Regions from separate parts of the Nonomuraea maheshkhaliensis genome, predicted to be linked through region 1. Evidence: riboswitches for the same ligand, from Rfam matches in the RefSeq annotation. Region 1 holds a riboswitch; each other region holds the start of a gene.
The links. A riboswitch is a leader RNA that binds a small molecule or an ion and turns the genes downstream of it on or off. The one in region 1 is predicted to bind S-adenosylmethionine.
Positions count from the first base shown of each region.

Region 2: linked by a shared signal. The riboswitch ahead of ABFX54_RS42735 (GNAT family N-acetyltransferase) and the one ahead of thrC (threonine synthase) in region 1 are both predicted to bind S-adenosylmethionine.
Region 3: linked by a shared signal. The riboswitch ahead of ABFX54_RS00305 (aminotransferase class V-fold PLP-dependent enzyme) and the one ahead of thrC (threonine synthase) in region 1 are both predicted to bind S-adenosylmethionine.

Region 1 is NZ_BAAAMU010000072.1:29,639-36,935, forward strand. It holds gene otsB (trehalose-phosphatase) at 1-708, shown strand, start outside; gene ABFX54_RS36335 (hypothetical protein) at 743-1,372, shown strand; gene ABFX54_RS36340 (MFS transporter) at 1,350-2,522, opposite strand; gene ABFX54_RS36345 (alpha,alpha-trehalose-phosphate synthase (UDP-forming)) at 2,664-4,094, opposite strand; gene ABFX54_RS36350 (RNA polymerase sigma factor) at 4,202-4,756, shown strand; SAM riboswitch class I at 4,836-4,977, shown strand; gene thrC (threonine synthase) at 4,991-6,223, shown strand; gene ABFX54_RS36360 (MoaD/ThiS family protein) at 6,248-6,523, shown strand; gene ABFX54_RS36365 (cold-shock protein) at 6,771-6,971, shown strand.
Region 2 is NZ_BAAAMU010000103.1:22,840-30,136, reverse strand. It holds gene ABFX54_RS42770 (MFS transporter) at 1-338, shown strand, start outside; gene ABFX54_RS42765 (hypothetical protein) at 480-950, shown strand; gene ABFX54_RS42760 (hypothetical protein) at 1,205-1,633, shown strand; gene ABFX54_RS42755 (M20/M25/M40 family metallo-hydrolase) at 1,727-3,157, opposite strand; gene ABFX54_RS42750 (HIT family protein) at 3,331-3,834, shown strand; gene ABFX54_RS42745 (GIY-YIG nuclease family protein) at 3,908-4,372, opposite strand; gene ABFX54_RS42740 (hypothetical protein) at 4,597-5,163, opposite strand; SAM riboswitch class I at 5,375-5,468, shown strand; gene ABFX54_RS42735 (GNAT family N-acetyltransferase) at 5,476-6,105, shown strand; gene ABFX54_RS42730 (hypothetical protein) at 6,232-6,816, opposite strand; gene ABFX54_RS42725 (ADP-ribosylglycohydrolase family protein) at 6,991-7,297, shown strand, end outside.
Region 3 is NZ_BAAAMU010000001.1:56,713-64,009, reverse strand. It holds gene ABFX54_RS00320 (SAM-dependent methyltransferase) at 1-292, shown strand, start outside; gene ABFX54_RS00315 (cytochrome P450) at 308-1,501, opposite strand; gene ABFX54_RS00310 (TerC family protein) at 1,511-2,263, opposite strand; SAM riboswitch class IV at 2,380-2,495, shown strand; gene ABFX54_RS00305 (aminotransferase class V-fold PLP-dependent enzyme) at 2,542-3,864, shown strand; gene ABFX54_RS00300 (DoxX family protein) at 3,874-4,614, opposite strand; gene ABFX54_RS00295 (NADH-quinone oxidoreductase subunit D) at 4,737-5,882, shown strand; gene ABFX54_RS00290 (acyltransferase family protein) at 5,879-7,069, shown strand; gene ABFX54_RS00285 (hypothetical protein) at 7,062-7,247, shown strand; gene ABFX54_RS00280 (DUF3180 domain-containing protein) at 7,252-7,297, opposite strand, start outside.

The DNA of each region.
Region 1 (7,297 bases):
TCGCCGATCGTGCCCGATCCGGCCCAGGCCGTGATCCACCCCGAAGCGCCGGCCGTGCTGGCCGAGCTGGGCGCTCACGTCCTCGCGGTGGCCGTCGTGACCGGCAGGCCCGCGGCCACCGCGCTGGAGCTCGGCCCCGGCCTGGCCGACGTGGAGGGGCTGGTCGTGCTCGGGCACTATGGCTTCGAACGCTGGGAGGACGGGCGGATCTCCGCGCCACCACCCCCGCCCGGGGTGCCCAGGGCCGAGGCGGAGCTGCAACTGCTCCTCGGCACGCTCGACCTCAAGGGCGTCGTCATCGAGGACAAGGGCCGGGCCGTGGCCGTGCACACCAGGCGCAGCCCCGATCCCGAGGGCGCGCTGGCCGTGCTGCGCGAGCCGCTGGCCAAGCTGGCCGAGAAGCACGACCTGGTGATCGAGCCTGGGCGCATGGTGCTGGAGCTGCGGCCGCCCGGCATGGACAAGGGACACGCGCTGAGCCTGTTCCTGGCCGAGAAGGCCGCGAGGTCGGTGATGTTCGTGGGTGACGATCTGGGTGATCTGGCCGCGTTCGACGCCGTACGCGCCTCGGGGCTGCCCGGGGTGACCGTGTGCAGCGGCTCCGCCGAGGTGACCGCGCTGGCCGAACGGGCCGACATCGTGGTGGACGGGCCGCAGGGCGTGGTGGCGCTGCTGCGCGAGCTGGGGTCGGCGTTCAGTCGTTCGTGATTGTGCTGCAAGTCCCGCTGCCTAGGGTCGGGGCATGCCCAAGCGTCATCTCGCCGTCGCGGCCCTCACCGCGATCACCCTCCTCGCCGCACCCCTCTCCACCGGCGCCGCGAACGCCACCAGCGCCCCGTACACCGTCACCACCGCGAACGTGAGCAGCGTCGCGACCACTCAGCCGCTCAAGCTCAGGGGCGGTCTGACACTGCACCTGCCGATCACATGGGCGGTCCACCGGGTCCGCCCCGACTGGACCCGCGTGGTCACCGGCAAGTGCGCCAAGCCCTCCAGCGGTTACGGCACCCCGGGCTGCCGGAGCTTCTGGGTGCTCGGTCCCAAGGCCATCAAGTACGGCAACGAGCTGTTCCACGCCTACGACGGGAAGCGGCCGTTCTATCCCGCGACCGACGTGCAGCAGTGCCCGAGCAACGGCAAGTGGGGCCAGACCCTCGGCTCGGCCAGGGTCACGGGCCTGCGCCAGGTCGGCCCCGGGCACAAGGCCGCCTACCGCGAGTGGCGGGCCTCCTGCGTCTCGTACGTCAACGGCAAGGTGAAGTCGCGTTACACGCAGCGCGAGTGGTACCTGCCGAAGACCAGGATCCTCGTCGTCGACCAGTGGAGGACGCCGGGCCTGCCGGACGTGCTCAGGAACGCCGACTGGAGCTGAGCACCCCGGCCACGGCCAGGCCGATGAGCACCGGCACCAGGAGGAACGCCTTCCAGGTGCCGAAGCCGTCGGCGAGCGCGCCGAGCGCGAGCGGGCCGGCCGCGATGGCGGCTCCCGCCCAGATCGGCGAGGCCGCAGCGGCCAGGTCGGCCCGGCCTCCCGCGCCGGCGATCAGCCCCGACAGCGCCAGCGGGAAGTGCAGCGAGGCGCCGAGCCCGCAGACCACCAGCCCGGCGTAGGAGAGCGCCGGGTGGGTGCTCAGCCAGAACAGCAGCCAGCCCGCGAATGCCACCGCCAGCGCCCCCACGAACAGCGGCACGGGGGGCAGCCGCAGAGCGAGCTGCGCCCCGGCGAACCTTCCCGCCGCCAGCCCGCCCACGAACGCCGTCAGCCCGGTGGCCGCCGCGGCCGCGCTGATTCCCGTACGGTCGGCGAACAGGTCGGCGGCCCACAGATTGAACGTGAACTCCATCGCCACGCAGCAGAACAGCACCAGCCCCGCCAGATGAAACCCCCACCCCGGCCTGCCCACCGCCTCCGTACCCGCACTGGTCTCGGCCGGCTGTTGCGGGACGGGAGGCGACGGCGGCCAGACGCGGCTCATGAACAGGGCCAGCAGCACGCTCACGACCGGCGTGACCAGCAGCGCCGCCCGCCAGCCGAACGTGCTCTGGGCGACCACGCTGAGGCAGAACGTCATCGCCATGCCCACCACCACGCCCACGGCGTTGGCCTCGCTGATCGCGGCCGGGCCCGCCGGGCCGTGGTGGTCGCTGAGCGCGGCCATGGCGGTGTAGAGCATGATCGAGCTGAACCCGCCGGAGACGCCGTACCCGAGCATCGTCAGGGGCAGGGCGTCGGCGGGGACGATCACGAGCAGGCCGGCGTTCATCCCGGCCAGACCGATCCAGGTGGTCGCGCGCCGGCCGAACCTGCGGGTGAGCGCCGGCAGCAGCAGCCCGGCCACGATCGTGCCCACGGCCATGGCGGTGCCGTGCAGGCCCGCGACGGTGGCCGGGACGCGCAGGTCGGCGCGGAGCAGCGGCAGGGCGGCGCTCAGGCCGTACATGTAGGTGGCGAACGCGCCGAGCTGGAGGTAGATGAGCCAGGTCGGACGATCTCTGATCAGCCGGATGGGCGGTAAGACCATGCTCACCCGGCAGCCTCCTGATCGGTGAGGGGCGTCGCCCTCTCATGGTAGGTCAGCGCGCCGAGCCCGCTCGGAACCGGGGGCCGAGCAGGCTCAGCCGAAAATCGGCGGAGCAGGCTCAGCCGAAAACCCCGAGCCGGCTCAGGTCAGGGCGTCGAGCTGGGCGGCGAACCACTTCTGCGGCGGCAGGGCGGTCGCGGCCGCGTGCAGCTTGTCGCGGCGCATGCGGCGCTCGTCCTCAGGCATGACCAGCGCGTCGTGCAGGGCCGCCGCGGTGCCGCTGATGTCGTACGGGTTGACCAGGAGCGCGTGCTGCCCCAGCTCGGCCGCCGCCCCCGCCTCACGCGACAGCACCAGCGCGCACCGCTCGGACAGGACAGGCCCCTCCTTGGCGACCAGGTTCATGCCGTCGCGGATGGGGTTGACGAGCAGCACGTCGGCCATCCGGTACGCGGCCAGCGAACGCGGATAGTCGTCGTTGACGTTGAGTATCAGCGGGTCCCAGTCGTCGGTGGCGTACTCGTCCTCGATCTCCTGGGCACGGCGCTGCACCGAAGCGGTGTATTCGCGGTATTCGGGCAGGTCGTGCCGACTGGGATAGGCGAAGGCGAGGTGGACGACCCGGCCGTGCCACTCGGGATGGGCGGCCAGGAACTCACGGTAGGCGATCAGGCCGCGGACGATGTTCTTCGACAGCTCGGTGCGGTCGATGCGGACGATCAGCCTGCGGTCGCCCACCTGCTCCCTGAGCGCGGTCATGTGGGACTCGACGTCGGGCTCGCGGGCCCGCTCCCACAGCGCCGAGCCGTCCACACCGAGGCTCTGCACCCCGATGCGGGTCGTGCGGCCGTCGTGGGTGACGCTGCGCCCGACGCGGTCGGCCTCGGCGCCCAGCAGGCGCTCGCAGCAGTCCATGAACGCCTGGGCCCATCTGTCGGTGAGGAACCCGGCGTGATCGGCCCCCAGGATGCCCTCCAGGACCTCGCGCGCCACCTCGTCGGGCAGCAGGGAGAAGTATTCGGGCGGCGCCCACGGCGTGTGGCTGAAGTGGGCGATGCGCAGGTCGGGCCGCTCGGCGCGGAGCATGGCGGGGGCCAGCGTAAGGTGGTAGTCCTGCACCATCACGCGGGCGCCGTGGCCGGCCTCCTCGGCCAGCGCCAGCGCGAACGCCCCGTTGTAGTCGCGGTAGGACTCCCACTCGCGCTCGAACCGCGTGCCGAAGTTGGGCGTGTTGGGGATGTCGTAGAGCAGGTGGTTGACGAACCACAGGGTGGAGTTGGCCACGGCGTTGTAGGCGCGGTGGAAGACGGCGGGCGCGATGTCGAGCATGCGCAGCGGGCCCGTGTCGTAGCCGGCCTGGTCGATGCGGCCGCCGGAGGCCAGGCGCACGGCGCTGCGGTCGCCGTCGGACAGCGCGGCGCAGACCCACAGCACGCCGTCGTCCTTGGCCACGCCCGACAGGCCCGAGACGAGCCCGCCGCCGCCGCGCCGCATGGTCAGCTCGCCGTCGTCGGAGACGGTGAAGGAGACCGGGCCTCTGTTGGAGGCGAGCAGGACGCTGTTCATGGACATCCTCGGTCACGAGTCGCGGGATTGACGCGCGGACCGCGCCATCTCGCGTGCGGCGGGGCGAGGAAGTCAACTAGGCTCCCATCGATCACAAACATAGGATCCCATCTATGGCGCTTGATGAGCTAACCGAGGAACTCGCCCGCTCCGCGGCCGGAGGAGACCATCGCGCACTTGGCGAGCTCCTGGCGCGGATCGAGCCTGACGTGCTGCGCCACTGCGCCCGAATCCTCCCCTATCACCAGGATGCGGAAGAGGCCTCGCAAGATACGTTGCTGGCCGTGGCGCGCAACATCGGCCGCTTCGAGGGGCGGGCCAGGTTCAGCACCTGGCTGCACATCGTGACCGCCAACTGCGCGCGGACGACGTACCGGACGCTCAAGCGCAGGGCGGCCGAGCAGAGCTCGGACGAGCTGCCCATGCAGAAGCCGGACGTGCGGCGGGTCAGCGTGATCGCGGGCTCGCGGCTCGACCTGCTCGACGCGATGGAGGCGCTGGAGGCCGACAAGCCCGACCTGGCGCAGGCGCTGGTGCTGCGCGACATCGTCCAGCTCGACTACAACGAGGTGGCCGAGCAGCTCGGCATTCCGCTCGGCACCGCGAAGTCCCGCATCCACCAGGCGCGCAAGTACGTGCAGGGCGTCCTGGGCGAGGATTATCGCTGAGACCAACCGTCCCACATGGTGAGACGGGTGGAAGTTTCGGCCACTTGAGCGGGTAGAGTCCAGTTCAACAACTTCATATTGCTCATCCAGAGGGGTGGAGGGACCGGCCCTGCGAAGCCCCGGCAACCCTCCCGGCTTTCGACTCGCGACCTGGCGAGGCCGACCGGGACTAGGTGCCAATTCCGGTTCGCGGTCAAGGTGGCCGTGGGCGAAGATGAGGGAAGGCCTCGCTTCATGTCGCTCGACTTTGGTCCTGCTGTCGGTCTGTCCTGCCGCGAGTGCGGCGCGCGTTACCCCCTGGGTCCCAGCTTCGCCTGTCTGGAGTGTTTCGGGCCGCTTGAGGCGGCCTACGACTTCGGCACGGTGACCCGGGCGGACATCGAGTCCGGCCCGGCCAACATCTGGCGTTACCGCAAGCTCCTCCCTGTCCCGGCTGACGTGACCGAAAAGCCGAATATGAACCCCGGCTGGACCAAATTGGTCAAGGCCGGAAACCTCGGCAAGTCACTGGGACTCAAATCCCTGTACGTGAAGGACGACTCGGGAAACCCCACCCACTCCTTCAAGGACCGCGTGGTCGCCATGGCCGTCGAGGCGGCGCGCAACTTCGGTTTCCACACGCTCTCCTGCTCCTCCACGGGCAACCTCGCGGGCGCGGTCACCGCCGCCGCGGCGCGGGCCGGGCTCGACGCGTGCGTGTTCATCCCGGCCAACCTCGAAGCCGCGAAGATCGCCATGGCCCGCGTGTTCGGTGGCCGGCTGATCGCGATCGACGGCACCTACGACGAGGTCAACCGGTTCTGCTCCGAGCTGATCGGCGACCCCATGGGCGACAAGTGGGGCTTCGTCAACGTCAACCTGCGGCCCTACTACGCCGAGGGCTCCAAGACGCTCGCGTACGAGATCGCCGAGCAACTCGGCTGGCGGCTGCCCGAGCAGATCGTCATCCCCATCGCCTCGGGCTCCCAGCTCACCAAGATCGACAAGGGCTTCAAGGAGCTGATCCGGCTGGGGCTGGTCGAGGACACGCCCTACAAGATCTTCGGGGCGCAGGCCGAAGGCTGCTCGCCGGTGTCGGCCGCGTACAAGGCCGGTCACGACGTCGTCCAGCCGGTCAAGCCCGACACCATCGCCAAGTCACTGGCCATCGGCAACCCGGCCGACGGTCCCTACGTGCTGGACATCGCACGACGCACCGGAGGAGCCGTCGAGGACGTCACGGACGCCGAGATCGTGGCCGCCATCAAGCTGCTCGCCTCGACCGAGGGGGTCTTCGCCGAGACCGCGGGCGGGGTGACCGTCGGCGTGCTGAAGAAGCTGGCCGAGAGCGGCAGGCTCGATCCCGAGGCCGAGACCGTGGTGCTGAACACCGGCGACGGGCTCAAGACCCTCGACGCCATCAGCGACGACGCCGCGCCCACGGCCGTGATCCGGCCCTCCCTCGACGCGTTCCGCGCGACTGTCTGACAACCAGGAAAGGCGACATTTACCATGAGCGTTTCTGTGCGGATTCCCACCATTCTGCGCACGTACACCGGGGGCAACGCCGAAGTGAGTGGCGAAGGCGCGACTCTTCGTGACGTGCTCGCCAAGCTGGACTCCGACTACCCCGGCATCGGCGCGAGAATTCTGGATGAATCGGGCAAGATTCGACGTTTCGTCAACGTTTATGTTGGGGAAGAGGACGTCCGTTTCGCCCAGGGTCTCGACACTCCCGCCCCAGAGGGCACGCAGATCTCCATCATCCCCGCGGTCGCCGGCGGCTGAGTGCCGCGGCATCCCCGATCGTGGAAGGCGCCCCTTGTGGGCGCCTTCTGCTTTTCCAGGGCTAATTCAACGTTGTACGAGCTTCGCTGCGAAGAAATACCTGGTTTGCAGATTGACTCTGTTGCCAAACCCCGTGCCACAGGTATGGTCGAGGGCGATCGTCTGCATGATTTTCAGTTATGTCAGGCGATTACAGGCCTCGCGGAGGAATGGGCGAGATCTGAGAGACCAGTAAGAGGAGTCGGAAGTGGCGCAGGGCACCGTCAAGTGGTTCAACGCGGACAAGGGCTACGGCTTCATCGCGGTAGACGGTGGTAAGGATGTATTCGTCCATTACTCAGCGATCATGATGGACGGGTACCGCTCTCTCGAACAGGGTCAGCGCGTCGAGTTCGAGATCACGCAGGGCCAGAAGGGGCCGCAGGCGGAGTCCGTCCGCACGGTCTGAGGTCACGTCAACTGGTATGCACCGGGCGGGCTCGCACGGCAGCGCAGTCCGTGCGAACCGTCACCTCTCAATCGTCGACTCGCGTGCGGCGAGCTGCTTCGGGCGGCTCGCCGTACTGACTTCCGACCTGGGGAGGAACATCCGGCGCGGGTGCGTTCGCTTGCACTCGGCAGGGTAGAGTGCTAAACAGTTCGTTGGCACTCTGTGCAGCAGAGTGCCAACATCGGATCGAGACGATGGGGTCTGCCGAACGGAGATGCGGGCCCATGCCGTCGCGGGCGTCGGCTCGGTCCACGACAAGCCACCCTGTATCTGGGAGGTCTAGC
Region 2 (7,297 bases), on a different contig from region 1:
TGGTGCTCCTGTGCGGTGAACGATGGCAGCCGATCGGATCCGTGCCGCTGCTGATGCTGGCCGGGGCGGGACATGCGGCCGGGTACAGCCCGCTGATCGCGTCGATCACGGCGCTGGTGCAGCCGCGGCTGGCGTCGGCGGTCTCGGCGCTGAACGCCACCGGCCCCGTGCTGGCCGGGGTGATCGCCGTCGCGGGGCTGGGCAGCGTCTATTTCGCGGCGCCCTCCTCCGCCGACGGCCTCCTCCGGGTCGTCGCGGCACTGGCCGTCCTGCTCGGTGCCGGGACGGTGTGCGCCGTACGGGCCACCCTGGCGATCAGAACAGCCGGCCGGCGGTGACAGTTCGTCCCACTCAACTGGCGGAACATGCCGGGCTCAGCGCGTACGCGCCGAATATGATCTGCGGGTGACGGCGATCGACCTCCGGTGACCGCCCTCAGAAGCACGCCGATGGGGCGATGATCACGAGTGGGAGAGACCGTGAGCAGTCTTCTTCATTCACTCACGAACGAGGTGTGGCCCAGATACCGGCTCTTCGCCGTCGCCGGCATCATCGACGGCGAAACAGTCGGTTCGGCGGTCGAAGGGCGGATGGATCCACCGGACGGCAGAATAGCGGCGGGACACGACGGGCTCATCATTCGGACGGCGTACGGCGATCGCGAATCAAATGCTGTCCACAACCGGCTGGAACTTTGGGACGGACCGCCACCGGCGGACGACTGGGAAGAGTTGTGGACGGGCCGGCTCTCCCTGAAATCCGGACTGATCGGCGTCGAAGCCTGGGGAGCAGCCGGTTATTCCCACGATATGGAGTTCGACCTGGGAAAACGCGACCAGACCTGGTCCACCCGGGTAGCCACCGAGGTTCTGCAGACCGAGCAGGAGCCGGATTTTCCCCATGTGGTCGCTCGGATCGAGCTGTACAAGATCCAGTTCTGGACTCGCTGATCGTCCCGCTCCGACACCGGTCTCAAGACACGCATGGGACCCCTGGAACACTTGCCCTCGCCGGCTAACGGCACGAACGTCCCGTCACCTGCTCAATCGCAGAGCGTTTTTGACGGGTAGAGCCCAGAAGGCACTGACTTTACTCACCACTACACAAAATCTTTCCCGGACTTGTTCGAGAGCGGCGATCAAGCCAGAATCAGTTTCGCCTTCAACTACTTCGTTGGAGCGTCACCGCACGGATGAGGAGAGGTATGAAGCGCACCATCCCCATTCTCGTCGCCGCCGGCGTCCTCGGCGCCACGCTCACCGGCGTCGGCCCCGCCTCCGCGGCCACTTCCCCCATCGACTGCACCGCAGGCGGCTACACCCGGGTCGTGAACAGCTACGTCCCCACCAACGTCGAAAGGCCCGCGATCGACGGCCGCACCTACAACATCGGCGGCCCGTCGGCGTACACCTACGAAATCTGCCTCGACATCCCCGACAACGAGCGATTCACCATCGAAGTACGGAGCTGGACCAACACGGTGCCGAGCACCTTCGTGGACGACCGGCCCGGAGACAAGATCTTCCGCTTCTCGCTCCCACCCGACAGCTTCTGGCAGGTCTACGGCACACTGACCGGGCCCGGCAGCACCTACATCTACTACACCTGGCACGAGAAGCGGCTCCCGAACTGACGTGAAACGGGCCGGCCACCTCACTCGGCGACGTGGCCGGCCCGCCATGGTGAACCTTGAGGCGGGCCGTTCAGGTGCCATGACGAGATCGGGTCAGGCGGGCCCGTTCTCGTGTGCGTGCGCGTCGAGGAGGTGTGCGACCGCTTCGGTCACCTGCGTGGCGAACGGGATGTTCAGCCATTCGTCCGGTACGTGCGCGTTCGAGTCCGCACCGAGCGCCCCCGTGACGACGAACTGCGCCTGCGGATACCGCCTGCCGAGCATCTCCATGAACGGGATCCCGCCGCCGATGCCCAGGTTCTGGCACGGCTTGCCGAACACGCGATCACCGACCTGCCGCAACGCCGTGGCCAGCCAGGGGGCCGTCGCCGGCAGGTGCCAGCCGTTCATGACCATGAAGTCGCTCACCTCGACCTGCGCCCCGTACGGCACATCCGTCGTGAGGATCTTCTCCAGTGCGGTGCGCGCCGCCTCGGCGTCGGCCGAGGGAGGCAGGCGGAAGCTGAGCCGGAGGGAGGTCCAGGGTCGCAGCACGGCGCCCGCCACCGCGGGGTCCGGGAGCCCGGCGGCGCCGGTCAGGGACAGGGTCGGCCGCCAGGTGTTGTTGAGGACGAGCTCGACATCGTCGTCGGAGACCCGTCTCATTCCGGGCAGCAGCGGGAGCCGGGGCACGGCGACCTCCGGGTGGTGCGCGACGAGCTCCGCCGCCTCCGCGCGCCGTTCGTCCGGAATGGGCACCACCATCTCGGGCACCTTGACCTCGCCGGTCTCCGGGTCCTCCACCCGATCGAGCAGCCGGCGCATGACACGGAACGAGCTCGGCGCGATGCCGCTCCCGAGCCCTGAGTGGACGCCCGACTCGAGGACGCGCACCGTGACGGTCGCCTGCACGGCGCCGCGCAGGCTGGAGGTCAGCCACAGCCGTTCGTAGTCTCCGCCGCCGCCGTCCAGGCAGACCACCAGCGACACCTCGCCGAGCCGGTCGCCGAGATGCTCCAGGTACGCGGGCAGGTCCGGGCTGCCGGACTCCTCACCGGTCTCCAGCAGCATGACGGCACGGGCGTGTTCGCCGCCTGCCCCGCGTACAGCCTCCAGCGCGGTCGTGGCGGCGTACCCCGAGTACCCGTCGTCGGCGGCGCCGCGGCCGTAGAGCCGGCCGTCGCGGATCACCGCCTGCCACGGGCCCAGGCCCTCCGACCAGTCGCCGAGCGGCGGCTGCTTGTCGAGGTGCCCGTACAGCAGCACGGTCCCGGTCGTCGCCGCGCCCGGCGTCGCGGGCACGTCCACGAGCAGGAGCGGAGCGCGGCCGTCGAGCTGCACGACGTCGCACCGCGCGCCGGGCAGGCCGCGCGACTCCACCCAGTTCCGTACGTGGTCGACGGCGGTCCGCAGGTGACCGTTCTCCTCCCAGGCGGCGTCGTAGGCGGGCGACACGGCGGGAATCTCCACCAGACCGGAGAGGCTGGGCAGCACGTCCGTCGCCCAGGCCTGGGCGATGGATTCGCGAAGTTTCTGAAGGTCCATGCGGTAATACTGGCCCAACCGTCACCCTGCTCATGCCCGGCCCGCGCCGGAAACTCTGGGCGGGGGTGATCAGAGCGGTGGCGGCAGTCCGCGATCGACCGCCCGCCTTGTACGGCCTCGATGGTACGGCGATCATGGCGTGTCCGGGCCGAGAGCTCCACCCAGGAAGGGCGATGATGACGGGTTCGATCAAGCGGGTGCCGTTCGACGTGGAAAGCTACAGCCGTCGTTCGCGGACGAGACCGTGCTTCATCTGCGCGATGGTCAACGGAGTTTCCGACCAGCCGGAGGAAATCGTCTACGACGACGGGGAGCACATCGCGTTTCTGCCCCGTTTCTTCGTCCTGCCGGGGTACGTCCTCGTGGCGCCCAAGACGCACGTCGAGCACGTCGTCCGAGACCTTTCCGAGGATCAGTTCGTCGCGGTGATGAGAGTTGTGCGGCGAATCGCGCTGGCCGTGGAGGCATGCGTGCCGTGCGAGCGGACGTACCTGTTGTCCTTGGGCAGTCAGCAGGGGAACGCCCACCTGCACTGGCACATCGCGGGCCTGCCGCCTGGGGTGCCGTACGAGCGGCAGCAGTACCACGCTCTCATGTCGGAGAACGGGGTCATCGAGCGCACCCCTGAGGAGATCGCCGCCCTGGCCGCCGGAATACGGAGTGCCTTGGACGCGTAGCTCCAGCTTGACCGCCCTGGCCGGCACGCCACCATACGTCCGCCGGCCTCCCATCCGCTGACTTCCGGTGAGGCTATGTCGGCGAAGAGTTCTGCAACGCTCCAACCGACTGCCGCCATTCGAGAGCCTCGGCCGTGTCGCGGTACTCCAGCAGATGCTGTCCAGCGATCTTCTGCAGCAGGTCTCGTACCTCGGCCGGCGTGGCGTGGAAGAACTCACGGCGCAGGTTCACCTTGTTGAGCCGCCGATCGCCCAGCTCCGCGTGCAGCCGGGCTTCCAGCTCCACCGCGTCCTCGCTGAAGATCAGTGCGTGCGTGTCGAACCTGAACGAGGCCGCCGCCCTTGCGTTCCGGTTGCTGCCGTACGCTCGCGGCCGGTGCCTCCTCCAGAACCCAGAACTCCCAGCCGGCTGGAGCGGGAGGCCACGACGGGTCCGGCTTCCATCCCTGCGGCGGCTTCCATCCGCGAGGCGGGACAGGCCAGCCGGGAGGACAGTTGAAACGGTACTCGGGCATGAGCGCTCCTCACCTGCACACATAGAGCCGTACGCAGGTGAAATAGCTGTGAGCGCCACGTGGGTTACACGAAGCGAGCGCACGGGGCCGCGGTGGGGCGGACTGGTGGCCTCCGTGGACCTCGGGTTCCGGGGAGCTTTGCTCGACGCGGAGTTCGCTCTTGACCGTAACCGACTCCCGTTGACTGCCCTTTCTTGGCACGGCGATCACGACTGGCAGCTGATCGTTTCCGCACGGCTGGCCGTAGCTAGCGGTGGTCGTCACCCCAGGCAAGGTTGAGATGCTCCGCTAGTTCCTCGGCCGTGCCCCCTTGGTTGAGGAGAGCCCGTGCCGCCTGCGCCTGCCTGATCGTGGGCAGGTGTCCGTCGAGGAGAAAGGGGAGGAGGAGCCGCCGGGCCACTACCTCACGCCACGAAATTCCGGACGGCCTGCGCACCACCGACACATTGACCCGTAGCGCGTGCTCGTTGCCTGGCGGAACGCCGGGCCGGTCGATCTCGACGGCGACGTACCGGAACCCGTTCGCCAGGTCGCAGGCGGTGCAGCCGGCCGGCCCCCGGCTCAACCTGCTGCCACACTCGGTGCAGGTGAGCCGGTCGTAGGCGGCGTCCACCACCCGCCACAGGTGCCTGTCGGGCTCGTCGATCACCATCTCGGCCACGGCGCGCTCGTCCAGGGCGGCCAAGGTCCCGAACTCGCGCGTGACGAACTCCCGCCATCCCGCTTCGACGATCTCGTCGACGACCCCTGCGCATCGCTCACAGTCAGGTGCTCCGGCGGGTTCCCACTGGCCGCATTCCCCGCACCGCCGCATCCTCGAACGGTACTCGCCATCCCCATCCGGACTCATTCGATTATCGCGTCGTGACGCCACATCCCGTCCACGCCACCCGTAGGAAATCCCGGAGCCGGAGTTCCCCGCCGGAGGCATGGTCGGACTGATGTGAGCTTCCTGCGGGGTAAGGGTGCGCCCGCCGAATCACGTTTGACGCCGTCCTCGCATCGGGGCATGATCTCTGCTTCGAGATTCATCCAGAGGATCCGAGGGACCTGGCCCAGCGACGGTCCGGCAACCTGCCCGAAGAAAGGGAAAGGTGCCAACGCCAGGAACGATGAGGAGGGCTTGATGAGCCTGAGGCTTGATGTTCCCGTGCTGCATGGATCGCTCGTTCGGCTGGAGCCGCTCGCGATGAGCCACGCGTCGGATCTAAGGCGGGCCGCGGAAGAGGACCGTTCCTCTTACGATTTCACCTTGGTTCCCCGCGCCGCTGAGGTGGAGGCGTACCTTGCGGCTCAGTTCGCTCGTGGGAGCGACGGGTTGACTCCTTTCGCGCAGGTTCGGGTGCGGGACGACATGGCAGTGGGATGCACGGCGTTCTGGAACCCACGAACGTGGCCGGATCGGCAGGATTTGCGTGCCATCGAGGTCGGTTGGACATGGCTTGCGGCATCGGCACAGGGCACCGGAATCAATGTCGAGGCGAAGCTGCTCCTTTTCGCGTATGCGTTTGAGACATTGGGCGTGGCCCGCGTCGACCTGAAGACGGACGCCCGCAACCAGCGGTCGCGCCGTGCGATCGAGAACCTCGGCGCGTGCTTCGAGGGCGTGCTGCGCAGTTGGTCGCCCTCCTGGGCGCCTGGCGAAGCGGGGTTGTTGCGAGACTCGGCCATGTTCTCTGTGATCGCTGCTGAGTGGCCGACCGTCAAGCAGGCGCTGCGTGCTCGCCTCTCGAACGCGAACGCGAACGCCGAGTAGTTCGGGCGTCTTCCCCGGCGACCGGACAGTACCAGCCGGGGTTTCTCTGCCAATTGGGCGTGCTGGTCGGTGGGCACCCGAAACCCACCGCCTCAACCGCACTATTCGATCTCTCGCCGCTTCGAGCTACCTCAAACCCGATGCCACCTCGATGTGCCGGACGACGAGCAGGAGATCCGCCGAGTGCAGGCGTTGCTTAATCTCGCTTAATCGGACGGCGAGGAGGTCGCGTTGCGCTTCCGTGAGGTCGGCGCCGAAGTCCAGGCACTCGCTGACGCACATGGTGATCTCCAGGAGAACGGGGTCAGAGGAGGGCAGCAGACGACGGAAACGTCGGCGGCGCCAAAACCGCAATGCGAGCAATGCGGCCGTCCGGGGATTGCCGTACCAGTACCAGCGAACCTGAAGGTTGGGATTTGGTTCCTCTGCACGCGGAGATCGCCGGCCTCGCATTTTGGCCTCCCGACGTCTTATCGCGTGAGCGTGGAGCTCGGCATGCCAGGCAGCGCGGCTGGCCTCGACAGCGTCCAGCGCCTGAGGAAGTGCCGCCTCATCGTATTGAAACTGCCCGGCCTGGAATTCGAGGAAATGCAGCGTCGCCTCGAATCCCAGCGGCCGATACAACTGCACGCAGGACCGGAACGCCGACAGCCGCCATCGGTAGGGCAAGTCAGGGTCACGTACCCTACGGGCGAAGTTGGCGAAGCTCACCGGCGAAGGCTAGCCAATTGGACGCGGGGAGGCACCGACTCGGTGTCAATGGCCAAATGCATCTTGCGGTTGGTCAGGCCCGGCTCCAGGCCGCGATCGGTGTTTCTCGCGCGACGCACACGCCGGCGATCCCGCTCCTGTTCTCTCCTTCGATCAGCTCGGTAGCCTGCCGTAGTGAATGTTGGGCAGCGGGCCGTTGGTGCGGTCGTCGGCTCTGCTGTAGGCGACGCGCTGGGTGCGCCATTCGAGTTCGGGCCGGCGGGCGCGTTCTCCTCCCGCTTCCCGCTACCGGGTGCCGGCGGCGAAATGAACGGGGGCGGCGGCTGGGATGCCGGGGAAGCCACTGACGATACTCAGATGGCCATACATGTGGCCGAGTCGCTGCTGGAGCACGGCGGCCCAGACCTACCGGACATCTTCGCCCGCTTCCAGCGATGGGCGGCCGATGACCCCAAGGACATCGGGCTACAGACCGAAGACG
Region 3 (7,297 bases), on a different contig from region 1:
CGACGGCGCGGTCGTCACCCCCGTACCCGACGGGACCTGCGACATCACCGCACATGTCGCCCTCGACGCGTGCGCGGCGGCCGGGATCAGGGCCGGTGCGATATCCACAACCTTGTCCACACAGCGCGCGGCGCTGCGCGAGCTGGGGGTCACCGGCGCGCGTCCGCCGCTCGACCTGGCCCGGGTCGATCCGCGCGGCTATCTCAGGGCGCTGGCGCGGGCCTCGGAGGAGGGCGAGCTGATCGATCCTTCGGGGCTCGGCGGCTTCGGCTGGCTCAGCCAGCAGCGGTGAGCGTAAGCGCCGCTCTCAGGCGGTGGCGGTGAGGTCGAGGCTTCGCAGGCCGCGAATGATGTAGCCGGGCTTCCACGCCGGCTCCTCGCGCAGCTCCAGCGTGGCCGCCCGGTCCAGCAGCGCGCCGAACGACTCCGCCAGCTCGATCCTGGCCAGCGGCGCGCCCAGGCAGAAGTGGATGCCCGCGCCGAACGAGATGTGCGGATTGTCGGCACGACCCACGTCGAGCCGGTCCGGGTCCTCGAACACGTCCTGGTCCCGGTTCGCCGAGCCGAACAGCAGCGCCACCTCCGAGCCGCGCGGGATCCGTACACCGTGCACCTCGATGTCCTCCAGCACCCAGCGCTCGAACATCTGCAACGGCGTGTCCCAGCGCATCAGCTCCTCGACGGCGGTGGGCAGCAGGGACCGGTCCGCGCGCAGCCTGGCCAGCTCGCCGGGGTTCCTGAACAGCGACCACCAGCCGTTGCCCGTCACGTTCACGGTGGCCTCGTGGCCGGCGTTGAGCAGCAGGACGCAGGTGCCGACCAGCTCGTCCTCGGTCAGCTCCTCGATCTGGGTGAGCGCCGAGATCAGGTCCTCGCCCGGGGCGCGGCGGCGTTCGGCGGCCAGGGCCTTGAGGTAACCGGCGAACTCCGACGCCGCGCGCACCGCGGTGTGCTGGGCCTCGGGGGCGGGGTTGAGCTCATACATGCCGCAGATGTCGGCCGACCAGGGGCGCAGCAGGTGGCGGTCCTGGTCGGGGATGCCGAGCATCTCCGCGATGACGGTCACCGGGAGCGGCTCGGCCACCTCGGCGATCAGGTCACCGCCGCCCTTGTCTACATACGCCGCCACCAGGTCCCCCGCGATGGCACGGACGCGGGGGCGCAGCGAGTCGACCATGCGCGGCGTGAACGCCCTGGAGACCAGCCGGCGCAGCCTCGTGTGCACCGGCGGCTCCACGTCGAGCATGCCCGCTCTGATCACCCGCCAGAACGGCTCCTGGAACTCCGGCTCCGCCGGCCTGCCGAACTCCTCGTGGGTGGCCACGTGCAGGTAGGAGCGGCCCAGCCGGCGGTCTCTGAGCAGCGCGTTGACGTCGGCGTGCCGCGCGATGAGCCACTGGCCCGTCGGCTCGAAGTAGGTGACGGGCGCCTCGCGCCTCAACTCGTCGTACACGCGGTACGGGTACGCCACGAAATCCGGATTCCAAGGATCAAAGCCCACTATTTCATCTTAGGATGGGGTTTCTCCTTCCTGGACGGCCTGCCGCCTCCTGGTGTGCCTGCTGCGCACCCGGATGTTGAGCAGCTCCACGACGACCGAGAACGCCATCGCGAAGTAGATGTAACCCTTCGGGATGTGCTGGTCGAGGCCCTCGGCGACGAGCACCACCCCGATCAGCACCAGGAACGACAGCGCCAGCATCTTGATGGTCGGATGCGCGTCCACGAACCGGCTGATCGGCCCGGAGGCGAACAGCATCACCACCACGGCCACCACGACCGCCGCGATCATCACGCCCAGCTCGTCCACCATGCCGACGGCGGTGATCACGGAGTCCAGTGAGAACACCACGTCCAGCACCATGATCTGCACGATCACCGACGTGAAGGAGACGGCGGCGGCCTGCTTGCCGTCCTTGCCGGCCGGGGCCTCCATGCTGTGGTGGATCTCGGTGACGCTCTTGCCCAGCAGGAACAACCCGCCGAGCAGCAGGATGAGGTCGCGTCCCGAAATTTCCTGACCTAGCACCGTGAACAGCGGCTGCGTGAGCTGAACCACCCATGACAGGCCGAACAGCAGAAGCAGCCGGCTGAGCAGAGCCGCCGCCAGACCGAGCACACGGGCCCTGTCGCGCTGCTCGGCGGGCAGCTTCCCGGCGAGGATGGAGATGAAAATGATGTTGTCGATCCCCAGCACGATCTCCAGGGCGACCAGGGTGAAGAAGCCGATCCAGATATTCGGATCGGCCACCCAGTCCAGCATCGGGTACCTCCATGACTCGGGGGTTGATGGGGTTTCCCGGTAGCAACGAGCCGAGCCGAGCATTAGTTCGCGGGGTTGCGATTCATGCCGGGGTGTCGGTTATAGTTCCCCTCGTAGGTCATGAGTGCCAGCGACAAGCCCCGGCTAGCTGGCCGGCAACCCTCGCGTCCGCGGCGGGGTGCCCCGGGTGAAGACCTGGTCCGTCACGAGGTGTGGCGGGCAAGCGCGGGCTCCGTGGCTGCTTCCAGGGGTCCGATGGCCCTTCAGGAGGTACCCCTGTGTCCACTCTGACGATCTTCAACTCCGCCCGTACGCCCGAGGCCGCCCCCGCCTCCGCGACGAGCCGGCCCATTCCCGCCGTGCTGGGCGCCGACCTGGAGGTGCCGGTCAAGGGCGGCAGGCTGGTGGGGTACGCCAACCTGGACTACGCGGCCAGCGCGCCCTGTCTTGAGCCGGTCAGCGCCGCCGTCACCGCCGCGCTCCCGGCCTACTCCAGCGTCCACCGCGGCGCCGGCTACGCCTCCCAGCTCACCACCGCCCGGTACGAACAGGCCCGCCACACGGTCAGGGCCTTCGTCGGCGCCCGCCCCGACGACTCCGTGATCTTCACCCGCAACACCACCGACGCCACGAACCTGCTGGCCGGCTGCCTGCCCGAAGGCACCACCACGGTGGTCTTCGACACCGAGCACCACGCCTCCCTGCTGCCCTGGCGGCACGCCGTGCGGCTGGCGCCGCCCGCCTTCCCCGGCGAGGCCGTGCGCGCCGCCGACGAGGCGCTGGCCGCGATCGAGGGGCCCAAGCTGCTGGTCGTCACCGCCGCCTCCAACGTCACCGGCGAACTGTGGCCGATCGCCGCGCTGGCGCACATCGCGCATCGGCACGGGGCCAGGATCCTGGTGGACGCGGCGCAGCTCGTACCGCATCGGCGGCTCAACCTGACCGCGCTCGACCTGGACTACGTCGCCTTCTCCGGGCACAAGCTGTACGCGCCCTTCGGGGCCGGCGCGCTCGTCGGGCGCAGGGACTGGCTGGCCGAGGGTGAGCCGTACCTCAGGGGCGGGGGCGCGGTGCGCTCGGTCGGGGAGAGCGTGGAGTGGCACGACGACCCCGAGCCCAGGCACGAGGCGGGCACCCCGAACGTGCTCGGCGCCATCGCCCTGGCCGCCGCCTGCGACGCGCTGACCGCGACCGGCTGGACCGCGCTGGTGCGGGAGGAGGAGCGGCTGATCGCGCGGCTGCGCTCGGGGCTGGCTTCGATCGAGGGCGTACGTGAGCTGTCCCTGTGGGGGGACGACCACCCGCGCGTGGGCATCGTGTCGTTCACCGTGGCCGGGTACACGGCGCGCGAGGTGGCCGAGGCGCTGTCCGGCGAGTACGGCATCGGGGTGCGCGACGGCAAGTTCTGCGCGCACCCGTTCGTCCGGCACCTGCTGGGCACGTCCAACAGCGCCTCCGACGGGGCCTCCGACGGGGCCCCCGACGGCGACTGCGCGGACGACACCGGCTCGGCGGTGCGGGCCTCGATCGGCATCGGGAGCACGCAGGAGCACGTGGACCGGCTGATCGAGGCCGTGCGGGACCTCGTCTCCCGCCGCTGAGCCCGGAGGTCAGCGGTTCGGCGGCTTGTGGTGCTGCGGCGGCTCGTCGGAGACGAGCGCGTCGATCTCCCTCATGTCGTCGTCGTTGAACCTCCCGGAGCCGGTCGGGCCGGTCGAGCGGGTCGTGTCGGGCGCGGCCGGCTGCCTGGGCACCTCCGGGCGGTCTGCCGGGACGTCCCGATCGGCGGGCGTCATGGGCCCGCCGGTGCGACCGGCCTGAGCCGTTCCCGTGGCGGTCGTGCCCGCTGCGGTACCCGCGGCCGTGCCCGCCGCCATGCCCGCGTCTCCCCTGCTCGGGGCGTGCGCGGCCAGTTCCTCCTCGGCCACCCGCCGCTCCCCGCGCCTGTGGAGGACCGAGGTGAAGATGGCGTCCAGCCCGATGCGCCCGCCACCCAGGGCGAGGAACAGCAGGCACAGCGCGCCGAGCGCCCCCGGCAGCTCCCAGCCGTTGTTCGCCGACAGCACGCCGTGGCTCCCGTGCACGAACACGATCGCGCCGATCATGTTGATCAGCAGCAGCAACGCCACCGGACGCACCAGCAGCCCGAGGATCAGGAAGACGCCGCCGACGGTCTCGACAATGGTCGAGAATCCGGCCGCCATCACCGGCATCGGGATGCCCATCTCCCGGAAACCCTCGGAAGCGGCGCTGAGCCCGCCCTGCCACTTCTGCCAGCCGTGCGCGAGGAAGATCACGCCGGTGGCGACTCGTGCGATCAGAGCTGCGACATCAAAAAGAACTCTCTTCATGGTGTTTTCTCCCCCCGTTACCGGTATTCCTCCCCATGTCCGGCTTCGGGATGCGTTTCCATACCATCTCTTGACCATCCCCCGCGCTGGATCACGTCCGGGTACGGTGGCAGCATTGCCGTATGACGGAACGAGTGGTCGGAATCGGCGCGGGCGCGAAAGAGCTGGCCACCGAGGACATGATCCTCAACATCGGCCCGCAGCACCCGTCCACCCACGGGGTGCTCAGGCTACGGCTGACCCTCGACGGCGAGCGCATCGCCACCGCCGAGCCGATCATCGGCTACATGCACCGGGGCGCGGAGAAGCTGTTCGAGGTGCGTGACTACCGTCAGATCATCATGCTGGCCAACCGCCACGACTGGCTGTCCGGCTTCGCGAACGAGCTGGGCGTGGTGCTCGCCGCCGAGCGCCTGCTGGGCATGGAGCCGCCGGTCAGGGCCGTGTGGGCGCGCACACTGCTGGCCGAGCTCAACCGGGTGCTCAACCACCTGATGTTCCTCGGCTCCTATCCCCTGGAGCTGGGCGCGATGACGCCGCTGTTCTACTCCTTCGACGAGCGCGAACGCATCCAGGCCGTCATGGAGGAGATCTCCGGCGGGCGCATGCACTACATGTTCAACCGGGTCGGCGGGCTCAAGGAGGACCTGCCGCTCGGCTGGCTCGACCGGGTGAGCCAGGCCGTCGCCGAGACCCGCCGCCGCGTCCCCGACATCGAGAACCTCATCCTGCACAACGAGATCTTCATCGCGCGCACCAGGGGCGTGGGCGTGCTCACCCGCGAGCAGATCATGCAGTACGGCGTCAGCGGCCCCATCGCCCGCGCCTCGGGCGTCGACTTCGACCTGCGCCGCGACGAGCCGTACCTGGCCTACCCCGAGCTGCCGGTGAAGGTCGTCACCCGGAGCGCGGGCGACTGCCACGACCGCTTCGAGGTGCTGTTCGAGCAGCTCAAGGTCTCGCTGGACCTGGCCGACGCCTGCGTCGAACGGCTGCGCTCGCTGCCGCCCGGGCCGATCAACCAGCGGCTGCCCAAGGTGCTCAAGGTGCCGGAGGGCCACACGTACGCGTGGACGGAGAACCCGCTCGGGATCAACGGCTACTACCTGGTGTCGAAGGGCGACAAGACGCCGTGGCGGCTCAAGCTGCGCTCGGCCTCCTACAGCAACATCCAGGTGCTGCGCGAGATGCTGCCCGGGCATCTCGTGGCTGACATGGTGGCCATCCTCGGCTCCATGTTCTTCGTGGTAGGTGACATCGACAAGTGACCTCCGCCCCCGTCCCCGCCCCCAGCCCTGCCCCCGACCCTTCCGCGGAACGCGACAAGTACGTCGACTGGCTGCGCGCGCTGAGCCTGGTCGTCGTGGTCCTGTGGCACTGGGCCTTCACCATCCTGGAGTGGAAGCCGCACGGCCCCGAGCCCACCAGCCCGCTGGGCTTCACCTCCGGCCTGTGGATCCTCACCTGGCTGCTGCAGGTGCTGCCGCTGTTCTTCTACGTCGGCGGCCACGTGCACCTGCTGTCCTGGCGCCAGGCCAGGGCGCGCGGGGTCGGCATCGGCTCGTTCGTCGCGCGGCGGATCAAGGCGCTGGCCCTGCCTGCGCTGGTCCTGTCCGGGGTGTGGATCGCCATCGGGGCGACGGTGACGTACACGTTCCAGGTGGACTGGATGTGGCGGGTCGTGCTGCTCGTCCTCAGCCCGCTGTGGTTCCTCGGCGTCTACCTCGTGCTGATCGCGCTGCTGCCGCTCGCGCTCTGGCTGCACAAGCGCTACGACGTGCTCACCCTCATCTGGCTCGGCGGGGCGGCGCTGGTGGTGGACGTGCTGCGCTTCCGGTACGAGGTCGAGGGCGTCGCCTGGCTCAACATGATCATCATCTGGGGGCTGGCCCACCAGGCCGGGTTCTTCTACGACCGCGTCGTCGAACTGCCCAGACGCTATGACGTGGCACTGCTGTGGACGGGGCTGTTCGCCCTGTTCGGGCTCGTCTACTCCGGCATCTACCCGGGCTCGATGGTCGGGGTGCCCGGCGACAAGTGGTCCAACATGGCGCCGCCCACGTTCGTCATCGTCGCGCTGCTGCTCTTCCAGATCGGGCTGGTCGAGGTGCTGCGCCCGGCCATGGAACGGGTGCTGGAACGGCCGGGCTGGCGGCGGCTCAACGAGTTCATCAACCGCTACGCGCTGCCGCTTTTCCTCTTCCACACCACCGGGATGGCCATCTCCCTGGGCCTGTCGTGGTGGCTGTTCGGCTCGCTGGGCGACCGGATCCCGCCGGACACGGTGTGGTGGCTGGAACGCCCGATCGCCGTCATCGGGCCGCTCATCTGCACGGCACCGGTCATCTATCTCTTCGGCCGCCGTCGTGCCCCCCGCCGTGCCCCCCGCCGGGCCCGCGTCGGGCAAACGCAGGACAAGGGCGTCGGCGGGTCCATAAGCTCGGGACATGGCTGAGATCGCCTTCCGGGCCAACGCCGAAGACGAGCGGATCATCCGCACCGCCCTTCGCGAAGACGAACGGCCGAGTGACGTCCTGCGCCGCGCGCTGCGCCTGCTCCAGCGCGAGATGTGGCACGACCGCCTGGCCGCGGCGGCCCGCAAGGCCGTGGAGGGCCTGGGCGAGCACAACTAGAGCCCTAGTCGCGTCCGTTCTGCCGGTACTGGCCCTGTTCTTCCGGATCC